DNA from 4 places in the Cribrihabitans pelagius genome. Region 3 is predicted to be linked to each of the others. Evidence: riboswitches for the same ligand, from Rfam matches in the RefSeq annotation. Region 3 holds a riboswitch; each other region holds the start of a gene.
The links. A riboswitch is a leader RNA that binds a small molecule or an ion and turns the genes downstream of it on or off. The one in region 3 is predicted to bind cobalamin.

Region 1 (4,056 bases), on a different contig from region 3:
GCTGACTGGCAGCGGCAGCGGCGTCGAGGGCACCATGCAGGTTGCGCTGACCGCCCTGTCGCCGCGCAGCACCCGGATGGCGGTGGAGCTGAAACTGTCCGCCAGCACCCTGCCCGGCCGGCTGATGCTGCAATCGCTGAAACTGGCGCGCGGCAAGCTGGAAAGCCGATTCAAGCAGCGCCTGTCCGACTATGCCAAGCTGACCGAAGAGCGGCTGAACCGCACAGTCTGAACCGCACCGCCTGAAACGCGGTTGCGGCAGGAAAACGGGGGCCTGGTCTGAAATCCCGCCGCCGGGCGGTCAGAGCGGCGCAACCAGCTCCGGCCAGAGCGCCGCGTTGCGGCGGGCAAAGGCACCGAGGTGGCCCGCCGCCTTCAGCCCGTAATCGGACGGCCTCAGCACCCTTCGTCGCTGCGGCACCGCGCCGAAGACCTCGGCCAGGCGCCAGGCGCTCACCGGCGGGATCACGTCATCGTCGCTCAGCGCGATCACGTCCACCGGCACGCCCGAGCGCGCCCAGGCCGGGCGCGGCAGGCTGTTTCCGGTTTCCGGCAGGTAGCTTCCCGGCGTGGTGCACCAGCGCCGCCACTGCCAGTAGACCCCGGCCGGCAGGTCGGCCCCGAACCCCACCGCGCGCCCGGGGAGGAACCCGGCCAGCCGCACCGCCACGGGCACATGCCCGAACCAGAAGGCCAGCGCCAGCGCGCGGTAGGGCCAGGGATGATCGTGGTGATGCACCAAGCCGCCCGCAACCACGATCATGCGGGCGACGTCTTCGAGGCCATCCTGCAGGGGCATCAGCATCGCCCCCAAAGAATGGCCAATCACCCACAGCGGCACGCCCGCATAGTGCCGCCGCATCTCGGCCCGGGCGGCCGGCTGATCCGCCAGCGCCCAATCGGCCATTGTTGCATTCGAGCGGCGCGGGTGGCCCTGCGCCGACTCGGCAAAGTCCCGGTAGTCATAGGTGAGGCACGCCAGCTGCTGCTCAGCGGCCAGCCAGCGCGCGAAATGCCGGTAGAAGCTCTGCGGCACACCGGTCGCGCCATTGAGCACCACCGCCGCCCGCGCAGGCCCCTCGGGACGGAACAGCCTTCCGGCCAGCCTCGCATTGCCCGACGCGAACCGCACGGGCTCTTCCCGGACCGCGGCGGATTTGGCTGATGTGTCGTCCAGCATGGCAAGACCTCTCCTAGACCAACTGGTCTAATTCCACCACTGGACCATCCGGTCTAGACCTGTCAAGCTTGCGCCATGCGTGACGCGACGACACCTTCCCCCGCAGTTTCTTCCGCCACCCCCGCTCAGGCCGCCAGCGATCCGGCCGGCGGTGCTCCGCCGCGGCCCACGCGGGAGCGCCTGATCCTGGCCGCTGCGGTGCTGTTCCGCGACAAAGGCTACAGCGGCGTCGGCCTCTCCGAGGTGCTGGCCGCGGCGGAGGCGCCCAAGGGCTCGCTCTACCACCACTTCCCGAACGGCAAATCCGACCTCGCGATGGCGGCGGCAACTTGGGCCTCGGACCAGATCCTGCGGCTGATCGCGGTCTCCTTCGAGCCTGCCGCCAGCTTCCGTGAGGGCGCGGTGACGGTCTGCCACAAGCTTGCGAAGCTTTTCGATACCTCCGGCAAATGGGCGGGCTGCCCGGTCTCGGCCACGCTGTTCGAGGGGCCGGACAACGCGCAGCTGCACCAGCACGCGGCGGAGCTGTTCGAGGGCTGGATCGGCGAGACCGCCGCCCACGCCCGCCGTCTGGGAATGAGTGAGTCTGAGGCGCGCGCGGCGGCGGAGAACTTCTATATCCTGCTGCAGGGCGGCTGGCAGCTGGCACGGGTGCGCCGCTCGTCGGACGTGATCCGCGCCCTGCCCGCGCAGCTGGCGCTGCCGCAAACGGCGCCGCAGGCCCCGCAGCCGCAGAAAACCGATTGACGCGGCGGCGGGAGAGCCGCTACCGCTTGGGGTGACGGTTTCCCGCGGCACGCGTTCTGCTGCCCGGGGTGAAAAGGGAACACGGTGCGGCCCGGCTTTGCAGCCTGGCCAATGCCGCGACTGCCCCCGCAACTGTGAGCGGCGAGCAACCCCGAAGATCACCACTGGCCCGCGGCCCTGCCGCGCCGGGAAGGATCGGGGACGCTTTGACCCGCGAGTCAGGAGACCTGCCGTCACACGTGAAACTCGAAACCGGCGGGGTGTCCGGGCGGGTCCGGATGGCCGCGGTGCTCACGGGCGCAGATCATTTGGAACCGGTCCCGGCAGCTGCCCCGCCAAGCGCGGAGGGCGCTGATGATCTGGACGGACAAGACACATTTCTACGCCGCAACAACCTGCCTGCACCTGGGCAGGCCCTGCCCGGCGGCGGAGCAGATGGTGGCCAAGCTGGCCGAGGCGATGACAAGGGCCAAGCCGCTGACACAGGCGGATTTTTCGATTTCCGGCAGCACCGCGCTGGAAGGCTGCGCCAAGGGTTGCCCGGCGCGCTTTGCGGCCAGCCACGAAGGCATTAGGGTGTTCTGCGGCGCCGATGAGGACGCCGATCCCGCAGAGCTCGACCGCTATGCCGATGCGATGTTCCGGCGCGGCGGCAGCGCCTTCACCGCGGCACAGGGCGGCAGCTGCCGTCCTTGCGCGCTGGTCGAGGCGCTGCCCAAGCCCGCAGAGGCGCGGGACGCCGAGCGGATGATGGCGCTCTGAGCGGCACGGCCGCGTTTTGCAGCCCCGGCCCGGCTCAGCCCTGGCCGGGCGCCTGCTCTCCTGCCCAATAGGGCGCGCAGGCCCAGTCCATCTGCGCCTGGGTTTCCACCGCGCAGGGGCGCACCGCGCGCAGGCGGGCCAGCGCCTTGGCCGGGGGCTCGCCGCATTCCACCAGCAGCCGCAGCACCGCCATGCCCGAGCGGCCGCAGCCGCCGCGGCAATGCACCAGCACCCGGCCGCCGCCCCTGAGCGCATGGCGCGCGGCGGCGCTGGCGGCGGGCCATTTCGCCGCCACCGCGGGCGGCGGAGCCTGGAAATCCGGCACCGGCAGATGCACCCAGCGGCAAGCGAGGCTCTGGATGTCGGCGCCCAGCAGCTGGCCGCCGACGCTTGCATTTTCTGCGTCAGTGGTGAGCGAAATCACCAATCCCGGCTGCCACCCGCCGATATCGGCCAGGTCGCCGCGGTAATCGCCGCCTGCCCCGGGCAGCGGGCACAGCGCCAGGATGCCGCGCGCGACTGGCAGCGCGTGAATCGCCAGCCCCTCCGCACCGGCCTCCTTCATTGGCTCCCGCTGTACTGGCTCCTGCTGGCCCGGCCCTGCCGCGCCGGGATTATCCCTGGACATGATGGCACTCTCCCGCTGCCGCCGCCCCTTCGCACCGTCCGCCCCGTGACCGGGACCCGACTTTGGCAGCCTAGCCGCGAAAGCGCCGCCCTCCCAAGCCTTTTGGCACAACTGGTTGGCACGGCGCGCCCCGCGGCTCCCTGCGGCCCCGGCCCCGCGCCCCTTCTGCGGTGGACGAAGCCGCCCCGCTTCCTTACCTTGCCCGCAACGCGGCGCTGCCGCCTCCCCGAATCCGGCACGAGAGACCATGAGCGACACACCCAGCGCCGCCCCCGGCGGCACCGGCGGCGAAACCGGCCAATCCCCCTATCAGGTTCTGGCCCGCAAATACCGCCCCGAGACCTTTGCCGACCTGGTCGGCCAGGACGCGATGGTGCGCACGCTGAAGAACGCCTTTGCCGCCGACCGCATCGCCCAGGCCTTCATCATGACCGGCATCCGCGGCACCGGGAAAACCACCACCGCGCGGATCATCGCCAAGGGCATGAACTGCATTGGCGAGGATGGCACCGGCGGCCCCACCACCGAGCCCTGCGGCAAATGCGAGCATTGCGTGGCGATCATGGAAGGCCGCCACGTCGATGTGATGGAGATGGACGCGGCCTCGCGCACCGGCGTGAACGACATCCGCGAGATCATCGATTCGGTGCAGTACCGGGCGGCCTCGGCGCGATACAAGATCTACATCATTGACGAGGTCCACATGCTGTCGACCTCCGCCTTCAACGCGCTGTTGAAG
Region 2 (4,056 bases), on a different contig from region 3:
GACTATATTGACCCCGCCTTCCACCTGGCTGCGGCGGGGCGGCCGTCCTTCAACCTCGACACCTGGGCGATGGACGGCAAGCTGCTGGACGCGGTCGCGGGCCAGGCGTCAGGGGCGGAGATTTGCGTCGGCGAGGGCTCGATGGGGCTCTACGACGGGGTGGCGACGCGCGGGCAATCGGGCTTCGGCTCCTCGGCCGAGACGGCGAAGCGCATGGGCTGGCCGGTGGTGCTGGTGGTCGACGTCGGCGGCCAGGCGCAGTCGGCGGCGGCCACGGCGCTGGGATTCAGGGCCTATGATCCGGAACTGCCCTTTGCCGGGGTGATCCTGAACCGCGTTGCCAGCCCGCGCCACGAGCGTCTGACCCGGCTGGGCATGGAGAAGGCGGGCATCAGGGTTCTGGGCTCCCTGCCCCGGCGCGGCGATCTGACTTTGCCGGAGCGGCATCTGGGCCTGATCCAGGCGGTTGAGCATCCCGATCTGGAAGCCGCCATTGCAGGCTATGCCGCCTTCCTGCGCGAGCATGTCGATCTGGAGGCGATCAAGGCTGCGGCGCTGGCCGGCCAGGCGCCCGCCCCGGCCAGCCTGCCCGCGCCGCCGGCCCAGCGGATTGCGCTTGCACGGGATGCGGCATTTTCCTTCACCTACCCGCACCTGCTGGAAGGCTGGCGCGCGGCGGGCGCGGAGATCCTGCCGTTTTCGCCCCTTGCCGACGAGGCGCCCGCGCAGGACGCCGATCTGGTCTGGCTGCCCGGCGGCTACCCGGAGCTGCATGGCGGTACGCTGGCGGCGGCGGAAACCTTCCGCGCGGGCCTGCGCAGGCACGCGGAAACCAGGCCGGTGCATGGCGAATGCGGCGGCTACATGGCGCTGGGCGAGGCGCTGATCGACAAGGCGGGCAACCGCCACCGGATGGCGGGGCTATTGGGGCTGGTGACCTCCTACGAGAAGCGCAAGTTCCATCTCGGCTACCGCCGTGCGGTGCTGCAATCGGCGATGCCGGGCTTTGCCGCGGGCCAAGCCTTGCGCGGGCATGAGTTCCACTATTCCACCATCCTGGACGAACCCGACGCGCCGCTCGCGCAGGTGATGGACGCCGACGGCAGGCCGGTGCCCGAGACCGGCTCGGTCAAGGGGCATGTCACCGGCACCTTCTTCCACCTCATCACCGGAGAGCGGACATGAGCGGTTTTGTCAGCTTCGTCTCCTCCGGCCCGGGCGATCCGGAGCTGTTGACCATCAAGGCGGTGAAGCGGCTGGAGACGGCGGACGCGGTGCTGTTCGATGATCTGTCTTCGGGGCCGATCCTGTCCCATGCCCGTCCGGATGCCGATCTGGTCGGCGTCGGCAAGCGCGCCGGCCGCCCCTCGCCCAGGCAGGACCACGTGAGCCAGCTCCTGGTGGAATACGCATCATCGGGTGCGCATGTGGTGCGGCTGAAATCCGGTGACTCGGGCGTCTTCGGGCGGCTGGAGGAGGAGATCACCGCCCTGCGCGCGGCCGGAATCGGTTTTGAGATCGTGCCCGGTGTGACCGCGGCCTCGGCGGCGGCGGCGGCGGCGAACATCCCGCTCACCCGGCGGATGACGGCACGGCGGCTGCAGTTCATCACCGGCCATGACGTGACCGGCGGGCTCCCGGACAACCTGAACCTCGCGGCGCTGGCGGATCCGGAGGCGACCACCGTGGTCTACATGGGCAAGCGCACCTTCGCAGCCCTGGCGGAGAAGCTGATGCAGGCCGGGCTGCCGCCGGAAACCCGCGCGCTGCTGGCGCTGGGTGTCTCGACGCCTGCGCAGTCGCTGCATTGCCACACGGTGGGCGAGCTGCCGCAGGTGCTGCGCAAGATGGAGACCGGCGCGCCGGTGCTGATCCTCTACGGGCCGCTGGCCGGCAGCGATCTGCCCGCTGCGCCTGCAAACCCGCCACCAGGCGCATGAGCACACCCGCGATCACCCTCTGCCGCACCTGCCGGGACGCCGACCCGCAGCTGCCGGATCAGCTCGCGGCGGCCTTGCAGGACGCCGGGCTGAGGGCGGAACTGGCGCAGGCGGACTGCATGTCCGGCTGCCGCCGTCCGCAAACGCTGGCGGTGCGGCAGAGCGGCAAGACCGCCTATCTGTTTGGCGAGATCACTGCCGCCGACCTGCCGGACCTGATGACCTTCCTGCAGATGTATGGCGCGAGTCCCGACGGCAATTTCGCCGATGCGCGCCCGCTCGGGGCGTTGCGCTTCAAGGCGCTGGCCCGAATTCCGGCGCAAAACAGCTGAGCCCGCGCATGCGGCGGGCGGAACAAAATTCCCGCACGGAATTTTGGCCGGAAAATCTCCATTTTCCGGTTCCCTGCCGCGAAGCTTGCGCAACAGGACGGTTTCAGCCTTGACCGGAGCGGCCCGCGCCGGGCACAACAAAGCGATACGGTGTCCAGTGGTGCCAAGCGCCAGGACTGAAACGGGAATGAGGAACGGCGGACCAAATCGCGGCGCCGAAGCTTCAACCGCCCCCGCGACTGTGAGCGGCGAGCGGCCGTCCAATGCCACTGGCGCAAGCCGGGAAGGAGGACAGCCGCAGCGACCCGCGAGTCAGGAGACCGGCCGTGTCGGAACAGAAAACTTGTGCCGTCGGGTGTGACGGCTAGGAGGAAAGACATGACGACGAAAACGCATCTGGCATCTGCCGCCGGCACCAGCCTGATTCCGGCCCTGTTTGCCGTGGTCCTGGGACTGGGCATTGTCACGCTGACCGGCCACGTGCAGGCCTCTGCCCTGCATGACGCGGCGCATGACGTGCGCCACGCCACCGGCTTCCCCTGCCACTAGGGCCATGTTCAGCCGCATTCTGACCAGCGGGTTGTTCGCTGGCGCTGCAGCAGGGTTGATTACCGCCCTGCTGCAGCTCGTTTTCGTGCAGCCGGTGCTGCTGCATGCGGAGCTCTACGAATCCGGTGAGCTGGTGCATTTCGGCGGTGCCGCGATCTCGGCGCATCCCGAGCTGCCCGGCATCGACGTGATGCGCGACGGGCTGAGCATCATCTTCACCATGCTGACCTACACCGGCTATGCGCTGGTGATGGTGGCGCTGATGTCGCTGGCCGAGCGCCAGGGCCATGCCGTCACCGCGCGCACCGGGCTGTTGTGGGGGCTCGCGGGATTCATCACCTTCCACTTCGCGCCCGGCCTGTCGCTGGCGCCCGAGGTGCCGGGAGTGGCGGCGGCCGATGTCGGCCTGCGCCAGGTCTGGTGGACGCTGACGGTCGCGGCGGCGGGGGTTGCCATGTGGCTCATTGCCTTTGGCGGCGGGCTGACCGCCTATCTGATCGCCGCGCTGCTGCTGCTCGCACCGCATGTGGCGGGCGCGCCCGAGCCCGAGAGCTTCTCCGGCCCGGTGCCGACCGAAATCGGCGCGCTGTTCGCCGCCCGCGCCTTTGGCGTGGGGATGGCGGCCTGGGTGCTCTTGGGCACCTTCGCAGGCCACTTCTGGCAAGCCGAAGGCAAACGCGAAGCGGCCGCGGCCTGACCCGCAGCACTTCCCGCCCCGCCGGTGCAGACCGGCGGGGCGCTCTTTTGACGAGGATAAGAAGATGTCCCGCTCTCTTGCTCTTTTTGCCATCGGGCTGGTCTTCGGCGGCGGCGCGGGCTTTGTGACTGCGGCCGGGAATGGCGTGACCTTCGACGGCCACGACCACGGCAGCGCGGCGCTTCACGGCGGCGGCCATGCGGAAATGGCAGGCCACGCCCATGAGGCGGTGCTGGACCTTCCCGCGGGCAGCGATGCGCCCCGGGTTGCGCTCAAACTGCTGAAGGACCCGATGTCCGGATGGAACCTGCAGGTCACGCCGGAGAACTTCCGCTTTGCCCCGCAGAATGCCTCCGCCGCGGATGTGCCCGGCGAGGGTCATGCGCATGTCTATGTGAACGGCGGAAAGATCGCCCGGCTCTATGCCGAGTGGCTGCATATCCCCTCCCTGCCCGCGGGCGGAGCCGAAGTGACGGTCTCGCTCAACTCCAACAGCCACAGCCCGCTGACGGTCGAGGGTGAGCCGGTCTCGGCCAGC
Region 3 (4,056 bases):
CCAGGGCTGGCGCATCCGGCGCTGATCGCGAGCGGGGAGCGGCCCGAGGGCAAGCTGCCGCTGAAACATGTTTTCACGCTGGAGGACCGCCAGCAGATCGCCGAGTTCCTCAAGCTCAACCGCCTGGCCGAGCCGGTGGCGCAGGCGCGCGGCATCGACGGGGCGGCGGTCTTGCGGCAGAAGATGGACTTCATCGCGGTGAGCGCGCTGGCGGAGCAGGGGGTTGACCTCTCGGACCTGCCGCGCAGCGGCTTGCGGCGGCTCGTCGCGCGCCATGCGCAGGACCTGCCTGCGGAATACGAAGGGCTTGCCGCGCTTCTGCGCTGGGCCGAGGACGGCGGCCCGCGCCCCAGCATGCGGCCGAGCCACCCGGCGTTCTTCTATGCCCTGCGCGCAAGTGACACGCCAGAGGCGGAGCTGGTGAACATGCTGCTGGCCGAGCTCGCGCCGCGCGACTTCCGCCAGCTCTTCATCTGCCACAAGCACGCCTTCTACCACCTCTACAGCACCTGGCCCGAGGCCAAGAAGACCTACGCGGCCGAGTTCCTCGCCCGCGAATACGCGGTCGACAAGGCAGGCGCCCGGGCCGCGCTTTTCGGCCATGAGCCGGACATGGAGGGCAAGACCCCCGCGCCGCCCTGGGGCCCGCGGGCGCCAAGCGCCCGCTCCGAACGGCTGGTGGACCGGGTCGGCCCCTGGGGTGCTGTGAAACGCGAGCGGGGGCGCTGAATGTTCGGCTTTCTGCGGCTGGTGCTGCTCCTCGCGGTGGGGCTTACCGTGATCTACGGTGCGGTCTCGCTCTACTCCCGCGAGGTGCGGCGCGCCAAGCTCAAGCGCCACTGGAAACGGAAGGGCTTGACCGGCGACCGCGCGGCCTTCATCCAGCGGGGGCTGCAACAATACGACCGCTCGTTCCGGCGCCGCCTGATCCTGCTGGTCTACATTATTCCGCTGGGGGCGATCGGGCTCCTGGTCTACGTCATCAACTTCATGTGAGGTGCTGCCGATGCGATACATCAAATGGGGCGTCCTGATCCTGATCTGGCTGCTGATCGGCGCCTTCCTGCATTACACGCTGCCGCAATATGACGTGGTGCGCATCGTCAACACCTACGAGGAGCGCCAGGAGCTGAACGACTGGACCCGGATTTTCTGGTCCACTCCCGACGACCAGTCGGTGGAGCTGCAGAACCGCGACGTGCAGTTCATCCAGGCGGTGCGTCCCAACGGCCGCGCAATAGTCTACCGCAACGAGGACACCGGCTGGAACTGGCCGCCCTACTTCAAGTTCGACACCGCCAACCTCTACACCGACGCCAATGATGCGATCTCCAACAAGGCAAACCCCGAATGGGTCGCGGTGATGCATTACGGCTGGCGTAACGAGTTCCTCTCGGCCTTCCCCAACGCGGTCTCGATCAAGACGGTGGCCGGGCCTGATGACAAGCCCACCAACTGGGTGACGATCATCATCCTGGTGCTGCTGGCGGCGCTGTTCTGGGCGATATATGCGCGCTGGCGCCGTTTCCGCCGCGCCCGGATCGACCCGATGGTGGAGCAGGTGGAGGACAGTTTCTACGCCGCGGGCGATGCGATCTCCGAACGCGGCGGCCGGTTCAGGCGCTGGCTGGACAGCTGGAAGTCGAAGTGACCGCGGGACGCCGTCCCACGGGGCGGCGTCCCGGTCAGACGATCCGGTAGGTGTTCTGAACCATTCCGGTGCCAAGCCTGCGCGAAGCCTTCAGCTCCAGCCCGATGTCGCTGCCGAGAGGCCCGAACAAGGAAATGCCGCTGCCAATCAGCACCGGTACGGTGGTGATGGTCAGATCGGCGATCAGACCTTGGCGCAGGAAAGACTGCACCAGCCTTCCGCCGTCGATATAGGCGCGTCTCCAGCCCTCCTGCTGCAGCTCTTGCATGAGGCCGGCGGGAGACGCGCGGCTCAGCTGGACCTTGCCCTGCAAATGCCCGGGAATGTCCCCGCTGGTCAGGCTGCTGCTCAGGACGATAACCGGCTTTGAATAGGGCCACTGGCCAAACCCGAGCACTTTGCGGAAAGACCCCGTCCCCATGACAAGGCCGTCGACGCTGTCCATGAAGGCGGCAAAGCCGCTCTCCTCCTCGCTGATGCCTGGCTGCCGGGTCAGCCAATCGAGCGAATGGTCCTGTCGGGCCACGTAGCCGTCCAGGCTGGTGGCAATGAAAACATGGCCGGTCGTCATCTGATACTCCCTCAACCGCTGCCGCCTCGTGCCGCCAAGCATACCCGGAAAACGTGTCTGTGCGCAGGGGGGCAGCCCGCCTTCGGCCCGGGCAGCGATTCGGAGGGCTCCGCGCTGGAAAGCTGCTGGTCCTCAGGGCTTTGCCGCAAACAGAGGGCAGATTGCCGGTTTGATATCCCGCCGCCTGAACCGGCTCCGGGACGCGGAACCCGCATGTCTCTTTCCGGTTTCCGCGGGTCGGATTTGTCGCCGTAAAGGCCGCGGAAAAAGGGCAATTTCCGCCGCAGCAAGGTGCCGTCCTTCGGGGCGGAGAATTGGGAAGCTGGTGAAACTCCGGCACTGCCCCCGCAACGGTGAACCCGGGCAAGGCATGGCAGATCGCCACTGAAGCGCGCGCTTCGGGAAGGTGCCATGCCCGCCGCAAGCGGCGCCGGGCAAGTCCGGAAACCAGCCTTGCCAGAAAACGTCAACCGCGGGCGGCGGCGGGGCGGTTGCGGGCGCGTGCCCGCGGCCTCTCCCGGCTCATGCCCGCACCCAGCCAACAGGGCCGCGGGGATGCGGCCAAGGAGACAAACAGATGCTTCAGGACAGTGAAATCCTGGCCAAGCTGATGGCGCGGCAGCAGAATTATTCCCTCGAACAGGCGTTCTACACCGATCCCGGCGTCTATGATCTGGACCTGCGCCAGATCTTCTACCGCGAGTGGCTGTTTGCCATCCCCGCCTGCGAGATCCCGAAAGGCGGCAATTACGTCACCCACCAGGTCGGCGCTTACAACATCATCATCGTGCGCGGCAGCGACGGCGAGGTGCGCGCCTTCCACAATGCCTGCCGCCATCGCGGCTCGGTCGTGTGCAAGGCCAAGAAGGGCAGTTCGCCCAAACTTGTCTGCCCCTATCACCAATGGACCTACGAGCTTGACGGCAAGCTGTTGTGGGCGCGCGACATGGGCCCGGATTTCGACGCCTCCAAACACGGGCTGAAGCCGGTGCATTGCCGGGATCTGGCCGGGCTGATCTACGTCTGCCTTGCTGACGAGGCCCCCGACTTCGATGCCTTTGCCGATCTTGCCCGCCCCTATCTGGAGCCGCATGACCTGAGCAATGCCAAAATCGCCCATGAAAGCACCATCGTCGAGAACGGCAACTGGAAGCTGGTCTGGGAGAACAACCGCGAGTGCTATCACTGCGGCGGCAACCACCCCGCGCTCTGCCGCAGTTTCCCCGAGGATCCTTCGGTCACCGGCATCGAAGGCGGCGACACCCCGCCGCATCTGCAAAGGCACTTCGACCGGATCGAGGCAGCAGGCTGCCCCGCGCAGTTCCGCATCGACGCGCGCGGCCAGTACCGGCTTGCCCGGATGCCGCTGAACGAAGGCGCCGAGAGCTACACGATGGACGGCAAACCCGCGGCTGCCAAGCCGCTGGGCCGGGTGCCCTTCGCCGATGCCGGCACGCTTTTGAAGTTCCACTACCCGACCACCTGGAACCACTTCCTGCCGGATCACTCGCTGGTGTTCCGGGTCACTCCGATCAGCGCCACCGAAACCGAAGTCACCACCAAATGGCTTGTCCACAAGGACGCCGCGGAGGGCCAGGATTATGACCTGAAGCGCCTGACCGAGGTCTGGACCGCCACCAACGACGAGGACCGCATCGTGGTCGAGGACAACCAGCGCGGCATCAACTCGCCCGCCTACGAACCGGGGCCCTATTCGCCGTCGCAGGAAAGCGGCGTCATCCAGTTCACCAACTGGTACGGCGCGCATCTGACCCGCGCGCTGACCGGCCGCAACCTGATCGCGGCGGAGTAAGCACATGGGACTGCTCGCCAA
Region 4 (4,056 bases), on a different contig from region 3:
GCGCGGATGGCCTGTTCGTCGATGTCGTCATGCTCGGCGATGACCACCAGCTGGGTCTTGCGCGCTTGCGCCCCCCAGGGTTTGTCATATTGCGCGCGCAGACGCTCGCCCACGGCCTGAACCAGCATCCGCATCGGTTTTCCTTCCACTGCCACATAGCCCTTCACGCGCAGGATGTTTCGCTCGCGGGCGAGTTTCACGATGGCATTCTGCAGCGCCTGCGGGTCGGAGACTTCGCCCATTTCGACCACGATGCTCTCAAAATCGTCATGCTCGTGATCGTGGTGGCCGTCGTGATGGCTGGGTCGCGCGTCGAGATCGTCTTCGGCAGCGGCGCCCAGCCCGAGGATGATGCGCGGGTCGATCACGCCTTCGCTCATCGGCAGGATCGGCAGCTTGCGCGGTGCCTCGGCCTCGATCACGGCACGGGCCTTCTCCACCCCTGCGTCGCCGGCCAGATCGGCTTTGGACAGCAGCACGATGTCGGCGCAGGAGATCTGATCCTCGAACACCTCGGAAAGCGGGGTTTCGTGGTCGATGCTGTCATCCGCCTCGCGCTGGGCCTGCACCGCGTCCAGATCGGGGGCGAATTGGCCCTTGGCGACCGCCTCGGCATCGGCCAGCGCGATCACCCCGTCGACGGTGATGCGGGAGCGGATCGCGGGCCAGTCGAAGGCTTTCAGCAGCGGCTTGGGCAGCGCCAGGCCCGAAGTTTCGATCACGATGTGATCGGGCGCTTCGGGCAGCGCCATCAGCTGTTCGATGGTGGGGATGAAATCATCGGCCACGGTGCAGCAGATGCAGCCGTTGGCGAGCTCCATGATGTTTTCCGCCGGGCAGTTTTCATCGGCGCAGGATTTCAGGATGTCGCCGTCGACACCGGCGGTGCCGAACTCGTTCACCACCACGGCCAGGCGCTTGCCCTGCGGGTTCTGCATCAGGTGGCGGATCAGGGTGGTTTTCCCCGCGCCCAGAAAGCCGGTGATGACGGTGACGGGGATCTTGTTGAGATCGCTCATGGTTACTCCTCGGACGGGAAGGCGGCCGGCGGGATGCGGGCAACGGATTGTTTGCGGAAGGCGGCGGGGCGTTCGCGCCAGGGCACGAGCCCGTCGGCGGTGGCGGCATAGGCGGCAGCGCCGTCGAGGATCTCGCCCACGTGCTGGTCGGGGTCCATGTCGCCGTAGATGTAGCTCCAGCGGTCTTCGCCGCCGGTCAGCGCCACCGAACAGCCGCGCTTGCAGGCCGAAAGGCAGCTGACGCCGCGCAAGGTGACGCCCTCGGGCATGCCTGCTTCCTTCAGTGCTGCCAGCAGGATGCTGCCGGGGCGCGGCGCCTCGGGGTCGGTGCCTTCGCGGCGGCAGGTGAGGCAGACAGTCAGCGTCACGGGTCCTTGCGGTCCCTGTGGTTCCTGGGGGCTGGCGGGGCTTGCCGCCTGGTCTTCAGCCATCTCATGCGTCTCCTGTCGCGGCAGGCAGGCGGGGACGGCCAGAAAGGGGCGTGTGCGTGCAGGCCCCTCAACCGGTCGCGGCGCACCCCGTCCGCCCGTTGAAATCACTCTGCTGGCAGGTCTCCCGGCTTGCGGATCCCAGAGCCATCTGGCCCTGACGGTCATCCTGCCTTCCCGGCGCGCCCGATAGCGCAGCCAGTGGCATGGCAACCTCTCCGGTCACGGTCGCGGGGGCGGCTGTGCTTGAGCCCTCTCCCAAGCTACAGGAGGCGGGCCTTCACATTCCCTCTTCGCCTGCGTTTGCAGGAACCAGCAAAACCCCCTTGCGCTATCGCGGGCTTCTTTGTCAAGACATGGGTCAAACAGCAGGAGAGCCCGCCCGTGAGTGAAAAGTCTGAAACCGGCATCTCGGAAGAGGAAGCCGCCCGCCACGCATCGAAGATGGCCAAGAAAAAGGCCGCCCGCGACCGGATGATGAAGACGAAGGAAGGCGAGAAGGGGCTGATCATCGTCCATACCGGGCCGGGCAAGGGCAAGTCCTCGTCCGGATTCGGGATGATCATGCGCTGCATTGCCCACAAGATGCCCTGCGCCGTGGTGCAGTTCATCAAGGGCGCCTGGGCCACCGGCGAGCGCACGCTAATCGAGGAGAACTTCGGCGATCTCTGCCAGTTCTACGCGATGGGCGAGGGGTTCACCTGGGAGACCCAGGACAAGGCCCGCGATATCGCCGCGGCGCAGAAGGGCTGGGAGAAGGCCAAGGAGATGATCCTGGACGAGAAGAACACGATGGTGCTGCTCGACGAGATCAACATCGCGCTGCGCTATGAGTACCTGGATCCCGCGGAGGTGCTGGAGTTCCTGGTGGAGCGTAAACCGCCGATGACCCATGTGGTTCTGACCGGGCGCAACGCCAAGGAGGAGCTGATCGAGATCGCAGATCTGGTGACCGAGATGGGCCAGGTGAAGCACCCGTTCCGCGCAGGCGTGAAAGCGCAGAAAGGCGTGGAGTTCTGAAGCGTCTGCCGCGGCGGAAGGCGAGGGTCTGCTGCGCAAATCGCGGGCTTGAGGCTTTGCGCTTTGCTTTGCAAATCGCGGGGGGCGGGGGCGGCCCAACGCTTCTGGAGGTGCCGTGAGGCGCCTGCCGGAAGGGGCGGGAGCCCTCCCCGTTCCTGCGGAGCTTTGGGTCAAAAATGCTGCCTTGTTGTTTCGCGCGCGAAACATCGGGTCAGGCGGGCTGATACTTTTTGCGGGCGTTGCCGGGCGCGCGGGCGCGGATATCTGGCGTGAGCGCAACGGGGGCGGGTGATGTTCCGGTCTGACGGTTCGCCAACGGGCGGCAGGCGGATCGGCAAGGCCCGGCTTCGCCGAAAGGGCGGAAGTGAGTGCCAAGCCTCGGCCAAATCGCCGCCGCGTGGGGGCGCAGCGGCGGTGCGCGGCGGCCTTCGGCCTTGTTCCGCGCCGAGGAAATGGTGGTGAGAGGCGGATGCCTCCGGCGGGAGTATTTGGGGCAAGATGACAGGGCCGGGTGCGGCTGCCGCGTGGGGGGGCGGCGGCGATGCGCGCCGGCCTGCGGCCTTGTTCGGCGCGGGCCGGTACTCAATGCCGGGCCCGCCCTTGAGGAGGGCGTTTTGGCGGGGCGAAAGCGCCGCGCGCCCGACGCTAAACCGGGGGCGTGCGCCCGCGATACGCTGCAGGCACTTCGCACCCGCGCGGAGCCGCGCGCGCCTTTCGCCTTAAGCGGCCAGCTGCGCCGCCTTGCCCTCAACATAGGCATCCACCGCCGCGCGCTGTGCCTCATCCAGCCGCAACCCGAGCTTGGTGCGGCGCCACAGATAGTCTTCGCCGCTGCGCACCCATTCCTTCTGCACCGCCCAATCCAGCTCGCGGGCAGTGATGGTGGCGCCGAAGTCCCGGCCCAGGTCGGCAGCCGCGCTTGCCTCGCCAAGGACCTGCCAAGCCTCGGTGCCATAGGCGCGGATCATCCGGCCGGCCCAATAGGGGGACAGGAAGGGGTAGTCGGCGGCGAGTTTCCGGGTCAGCGCCTCCACCTCGGCCACCGCGAAATCGCCGCCGGGGAGCGCAACGCCCGCGGTCCAGTCACCGGAGAGTTGGGGGAAGACCTCGCCGATCTTGGCCAGGGCCGCCTCCGACAGTTTGCGGTAGGTGGTGATCTTGCCGCCGAAGACATTCAGCAGCGGCGCCTGCGCCTGGTCCAGGGTGAGCACGTATTCGCGCGTCGCCGCGGTGGCGGAGCTGGCGCCGTCGTCATAAAGCGGGCGCACGCCGGAGTAGGTCCAGAGGATATCCTCGCGCTTGACCGGCTGTTTGAAATATCCGGATGCAAAATCAACCAGATACTGCTGTTCCTCCGGTGTGCACTCGGGGGCGGTCTCCGGGTCCGGGTGGTCGGCGTCGGTGGTGCCGATGAGCGTGAAATCGGTCTCGTAGGGAATCGCGAAGATGATCCGCCCGTCGGTGCCCTGGAAGAAATAGCAGCGGCCGTGGTCGAAGAGCCTGGGCACAACGATGTGGCTGCCGCGCACCAGGCGGACGTTCTCGCGGCTGTTCTGGCCGAGCTTCTGGCGCAGCACGTCGGCAACCCA

Region 1: it holds a riboswitch for cobalamin, as region 3 does, so the genes downstream of both, ACOHX0_RS10165 (hypothetical protein) here and ACOHX0_RS00875 (aromatic ring-hydroxylating oxygenase subunit alpha) in region 3, are expected to answer to the same signal.
Region 2: it holds a riboswitch for cobalamin, as region 3 does, so the genes downstream of both, ACOHX0_RS05475 (CbtB domain-containing protein) here and ACOHX0_RS00875 (aromatic ring-hydroxylating oxygenase subunit alpha) in region 3, are expected to answer to the same signal.
Region 4: it holds a riboswitch for cobalamin, as region 3 does, so the genes downstream of both, ACOHX0_RS05405 (DUF1636 family protein) here and ACOHX0_RS00875 (aromatic ring-hydroxylating oxygenase subunit alpha) in region 3, are expected to answer to the same signal.

Annotation. Positions count from the first base shown of each region.
Region 1 covers NZ_JBMERR010000009.1:105,646-109,701, reverse strand. The annotation lists gene ACOHX0_RS10180 (SRPBCC family protein) at 1-232, shown strand, start outside; gene ACOHX0_RS10175 (alpha/beta hydrolase family protein) at 302-1,180, opposite strand; gene ACOHX0_RS10170 (TetR/AcrR family transcriptional regulator) at 1,256-1,927, shown strand; cobalamin riboswitch at 1,946-2,176, shown strand; gene ACOHX0_RS10165 (hypothetical protein) at 2,282-2,689, shown strand; gene ACOHX0_RS10160 (protein-tyrosine phosphatase family protein) at 2,724-3,254, opposite strand; gene ACOHX0_RS10155 (DNA polymerase III subunit gamma/tau) at 3,565-4,056, shown strand, end outside.
Region 2 covers NZ_JBMERR010000004.1:162,788-166,843, forward strand. The annotation lists gene ACOHX0_RS05460 (cobyrinic acid a,c-diamide synthase CobB) at 1-1,185, shown strand, start outside; gene cobA (uroporphyrinogen-III C-methyltransferase) at 1,182-1,940, shown strand; gene ACOHX0_RS05470 (DUF1636 family protein) at 1,937-2,272, shown strand; cobalamin riboswitch at 2,409-2,615, shown strand; gene ACOHX0_RS05475 (CbtB domain-containing protein) at 2,651-2,821, shown strand; gene ACOHX0_RS05480 (CbtA family protein) at 2,826-3,518, shown strand; gene ACOHX0_RS05485 (hypothetical protein) at 3,583-4,056, shown strand, end outside.
Region 3 covers NZ_JBMERR010000001.1:188,496-192,551, forward strand. The annotation lists gene ACOHX0_RS00855 (DUF6638 family protein) at 1-729, shown strand, start outside; gene ACOHX0_RS00860 (hypothetical protein) at 730-996, shown strand; gene ACOHX0_RS00865 (DUF1523 family protein) at 1,007-1,651, shown strand; gene ACOHX0_RS00870 (dihydrofolate reductase family protein) at 1,686-2,222, opposite strand; cobalamin riboswitch at 2,495-2,692, shown strand; gene ACOHX0_RS00875 (aromatic ring-hydroxylating oxygenase subunit alpha) at 2,800-4,035, shown strand; gene ACOHX0_RS00880 (FAD-binding oxidoreductase) at 4,040-4,056, shown strand, end outside.
Region 4 covers NZ_JBMERR010000004.1:148,820-152,875, reverse strand. The annotation lists gene cobW (cobalamin biosynthesis protein CobW) at 1-1,019, opposite strand, end outside; gene ACOHX0_RS05405 (DUF1636 family protein) at 1,022-1,450, opposite strand; cobalamin riboswitch at 1,548-1,779, opposite strand; gene cobO (cob(I)yrinic acid a,c-diamide adenosyltransferase) at 1,832-2,467, shown strand; gene glpD (glycerol-3-phosphate dehydrogenase) at 3,187-4,056, opposite strand, start outside.